Regions from separate parts of the Paenibacillus sp. FSL R7-0128 genome, predicted to be linked through region 2. Evidence: predicted binding sites of a transcription regulator. Region 2 holds the regulator's gene; the other holds the start of a gene.

Region 1 (2,461 bases), 6.9 Mb from region 2:
CCCCGTCTACCGGCGGATGGCGGAAGGGAGGCTGGGTACACCAGTGGTGCCGGCGAATCTTGGCGTCAACGGTCTGACCACCGGGGGGCTGAAGCAACGGCTGAGGAGCTCGAATGTCTACCGGGCGGCGGTGAAGGATGCGCAGATCATTACGCTGTCCATTGGCGGCAACGACTTGATTAAGGCAGCCCGGGCAGCCGGGCCCCGGCCCGGTGAATTCCAGGGCTTACTGCAGCAGGCGCTTAGGGACTGCAAGCGTAACTACAGCGACATCATGGGTAGCCTGACACAGCTCAAAGCAGGTTCCCGCAGCCCCTACATCATCCGGATGGTAGGCCTGTATAATCCCTACCCACAGGTGAATGAAGCAACAGAGTGGGTGCGGGAGTTCAACCGCTATGCAGCAGGCTACAGCAGCAATAACGTAGGGTTTGCTTCGGTATACCATGAATTTGCCGGTAACGAGCGGGGGCTGCTGTTCCTGGACCATATTCACCCGAACGGCAGAGGCTACCGCGTAATTGCAGGCAAGCTGGATGCCCTTGGGTACGGGAGCTTAAGGTAGGCAGCAATGGCTGGGCATAAGAAAGAGGCTGTAACGGGACCGGACCGGTCTGTTACAGCCTCTTTGTGTATTCATTGGAGCAGGTACTTATACGCCTGTTGGCAGAGTCTTCTCAATTACCTTGTCCACGATACCGTATTCAGCAGCGTCTGCAGCGCTCATGAAGTAGTCGCGGTCAGTATCCTTCTCGATCTTCTCCAGCGGCTGGCCTGTACGCTCGGACAAGATGCGGTTCAGCTTCTCACGCAGCTTGATGATGCGGCGGGCGCGGATCTCAATATCCGAAGCCTGCCCCTGCGCACCGCCTAGCGGCTGGTGAATCATGATCTCGCTGTTCGGCAGGGCGAAGCGCTTGCCCTTGGCGCCGGCGTTCAGCAGGAACGCTCCCATGGAAGCGGCCATACCTACACAGATGGTGGACACATCCGGCTTAATGTATTGCATTGTATCGAAGATGGCCATACCCGCTGTGATGGAACCGCCTGGGCTGTTCACATACAGGTGAATATCCTTATCCGGGTCCTCGGCAGCCAGGAAGAGCATTTGTGCGATGATGGAATTGGCAACCACGTCATTAACCTCCGTTCCAAGGAAAATGATGCGGTCCTTCAGCAGGCGGGAATAGATGTCATAAGCGCGCTCACCGCGGTTGCTCTGTTCTACTACCATAGGAATATAACTCACGTGGAAAACCTCCTTGAAATTGGTGCTTCGAATGTGTTCATTTTTTACTGTTACCGTATTAACCACATGATAAACAAATTCAAACAAAAAGTCAAAGAAAGTCAAACTTACTTTCAAAAAAAAGAGCCCTCAAGCGGCTCATTGGTTAAATATAATATAATCGGAACTAAATTATGTACAAGCTTGAAAAAAATGGCGCGCCCGCCAAGAATCGAACTTGGATCTCAGGCTTCGGAGGCCTACGTCATATCCATTGGACCACGGGCGCAACAGAAATTATTATAATATACTTCTCGGATAAAAGCAATGCGTATTAGGCATCCTGCGCAAAAATAGTTTTCTCTGCCTCCATTAATAGAGCCGGAGATGCACCTCCTGCCAGCGGCCTTCCGGACAAGCCCATGTATAAGATGAAAGCGGGCTGAGAATTATAGTCTCGGAACACTTGCACTTGGCGTCAGTTTTGGGTAGAATATGGGTGGGACTTAAAAAGTTAACCCGGGACATTTTGAGACCACGAACAAGGGATAAGAGAAAGACGAAGTTGCAGGAGTGAAAGCATGCGTAATCTATTGGAAATCCAAAAGCAGCTTCTGCCTGATCTCATGGAAACCCTTAAGAGACGGTATACGATTCTACATCAGATCATGCTGTCCGATATTATTGGGCGCAGGACGTTAGCCGCATCGCTTGATATGACCGAGCGGGTGCTGCGCGCCGAGACGGATCTTCTGAAATCGCAGGGGCTCATTGAGATCGAGAGCGTCGGTATGCGCATTAGCGATGCCGGTCGCAGACTGCTTGACCTGCTGGAGCCGGTCGCCAAGAGCCTATTCGGCCTGGATGATCTGGAAGAGAAAATTCGTACAACGTACGGTCTCACCAAAGTAATTGTGGTACCTGGCGATTGTGAGACATCGCCGTTCACCAAGCGTGAGCTGGGGCGCGCAGGCTCCAAGGCACTGCTCAGCGTACTGCGGAGTGACGATACGATTGCCGTCACAGGCGGATCAACACTGGCCGAGATGGCCGATCAGCTGACCCCGCCGCTATCCCTTTCCTATAAGAACGCCTGGGTTGTTCCGGCGCGCGGAGGACTGGGAGAGAGCATGGAGATACAGGCCAACACCATTGCTTCAACCATGGCCAAACGGATTGGCGCCAATTACCGTCTGCTGCATGTGCCCGATCTGCTTAGCGGAGACGCATATG
Region 2 (2,461 bases):
TCTGATGCGTCATCACCAAGGCCGGCAGATGCACCATAACCGAGGCTCTCAGCCCTGTTCCCACATTGGTGGGACAGCTTGTTAAGTAGCCTCTGCGGTCATCGAAGGCGTAATTGACAGCAGCCTCGAAAATATCATCGATGGCGGTTGCCCTTACCCAGGCTTCTCTGACCTGCAGCCCCGGGAACAGGCATTGAATGCGGAGATGATCCTCCTCATTGATCATAATGCTGACCGACTCGTCCTCATTAAGAATGACTGCCCCGCCTTTGGAATCATCCGCCAGGTTAGGACTGATGAGGTGCTTTTCCACCAGTACCTTTTTGTCCAGCTCACCCAGCTCATCCAGTCTCAGCAGCTCGAAGCTGCCGAAGTCGGCCGAAGCTTCACCCTGAAATACGGGGGCAAGCTGCTCCAGCACCTCCTCCGACTGCTCTCTTGAAGCGAGCAGCGGGAACGGAAGATGCTCCAGATTACGGGCGATCCGCATACGGCTGCTGATGACAATCTCGGAATGGCTGCCGCCGCAGCGCATCCAGTCACTCAGTGCTTGTTCGGTAAACCGGAGACTTGACATGCCCGGATCCCTCCTATATATCAAAGACTTTACTCTTGTGGCATTTCTTTTTCAAGCTTGCGGATTCTGTCCCTCAGCTCAGCTGCGGTCTCGAACTCCTCCTGCACAATACTCTGCTGCAATTCATGCTTCAGCTCATCAATCTGGCGCTTGCACATAATCTGTGCGCCCGCCCGCTTGGGCAGCTTGCCGACATGCGCTGTACTGCCATGCACCCGCCTGAAGAGCGGGTCAAGCGTACTGTCGAAATACTTATAACAGGAGCTGCAGCCGAACCGTCCCAGCTTGCTGAACTGTGAATAGGTCATGCCGCAGTTTTCACAATGCAGCCCCTGCACACTTTGTGCGGCTGCTGACTTTCCCTTGCCCGAGCCTTCCAGATCCAGGAGACCGGAAAGCAAGCTGTGGATAGAGAAGCCTCCCGCAGTTCCGGGAATCAGTTCACCCTTCTCCCGCGCACAGCTTTCGCAGATATGAAATTCCGTCTTTTCCCCGTTCACAATCTTCGTGAAGTGGAGTGTAGCCGGTTTGACGCCGCATTCCTGGCATAGCATGAGCGGTGTCCCTCCTTACCATTTGACAAATTATTTGCCCAATAAAGAGATTAGCATAGCCTTCATAAGCTTGGCACGAATCTCATCCCGGTACGGCAGATTAACCGTCAGGCATTCCCGGGAAACCGCAGAACGCATCAGACACGCTTCACGTTTGGAGAGGAAACGGGCCTCCTCCAGCTGATAAATCAGCCCTTCGGCAGAATTCTGATCAATATCATTCCCTATCGTGGAGTTCAAATGTGCGTATAAGGCGACATTCTGAGGCAGCTCATAGCGCTGAATCCGGATATATCCGCCGCCGCCGCGTTTACTCTCCACCACATATCCCTTTTCCAATGTGAACCGTGTGCTGATGACATAATTGATCTGTGACGGGACACAGGAGAACTGGTCCGCCAGATCATTGCGCTGAATTTCCACCGTACCTTCGGGACTTTCATGCAAAATATTCTTCAGATATTGTTCAATAATATCGGAGATATTACGCATCACTCATCCTCCAGTGTATAAGCATTGGTTAAATCTGTGCTGCGCCAACGCCTGCCGTCAGAGACATGCTCTTAAGAACTTAACCCGGGCAATGTAATAAGAATCGGCTGCAATAGCCTCTGCCCTGCGCTTTTCTCTAAATGTTACATTCCTGAGAACGATGATATCCGGCCTGCGTTGACTTTGACTTTCTTTGACTTTTTCATATTATAACATATTCTCGCTGAATGCCAAGGGGTTACTCTTATTTTTTACGTTTTGGCTGTATTGTATTCCGGTTGCCTGCTTCGTTCACTGAAATGGAGGCGTTATGTATAGGACAGCTCCTCCCTCCCAGGGGAAGAGGAAGAGCCGTTCTCTGTCAGAAAAAATCGAATAATGCCGTCTCGGCCTGCGGAATCAGCGCTTCAAACCAAGCTGTCGCCTCAGCAGTCCCGGATAATTGTCCGTACTTTGCCGCCTGAAGCGGACGCTTGTATCCCATCAGCAGCACAGTAAGCGTGCCGATACTGCATTCCAGGTCAGCCTCTGACCGCTCGCCCTGAATCCGGGTGAACGCCGCTCCCCCTTGCTCCGACACAGTCCACCGCCATAACCCGTTGTTCCATGACGCATGCTTATCTTCAATATAAAGCACCCGCTCCCGGTCACCCTCCGGCACATTGAAGGTCATGTTCTCCACAAAAGCCTTAGCATTGACGATACGCGCCATGAAGTATGGATAATTCTCCTGCGCAATCCGCGGATCGGGAAGGAGGAAGGGAAGAATATCGTCAGCAGGCACCAGCTTCAGCTGTGCAGCCGTAATCATGGAGTCATGATTGGCCAGGAAGGTCCA

What was found. Region 2 encodes CtsR, which represses protease genes until heat stress. Its sites were predicted from a motif close to ATGGTCAATAAAGGTCAAACA; they were not measured.
Region 1: clpP (ATP-dependent Clp endopeptidase proteolytic subunit ClpP) is a predicted target of CtsR. The motif match lies at 1,337-1,357, and genes of this name have one in related genera.

What each region holds. Positions count from the first base shown of each region.
Region 1 covers NZ_JBBOCD010000001.1:32,359-34,819, forward strand. Annotated here, with positions in the region: gene NST26_RS00200 (GDSL-type esterase/lipase family protein) at 1-565, shown strand, start outside; gene clpP (ATP-dependent Clp endopeptidase proteolytic subunit ClpP) at 653-1,249, opposite strand; tRNA gene NST26_RS00210 (tRNA-Arg) at 1,443-1,517, opposite strand; gene NST26_RS00215 (sugar-binding transcriptional regulator) at 1,810-2,461, shown strand, end outside.
Region 2 covers NZ_JBBOCD010000001.1:6,929,620-6,932,080, forward strand. Annotated here, with positions in the region: gene NST26_RS29570 (protein arginine kinase) at 1-577, opposite strand, end outside; gene NST26_RS29575 (UvrB/UvrC motif-containing protein) at 607-1,131, opposite strand; gene NST26_RS29580 (CtsR family transcriptional regulator) at 1,162-1,623, opposite strand; gene NST26_RS29585 (GNAT family N-acetyltransferase) at 1,985-2,461, opposite strand, start outside.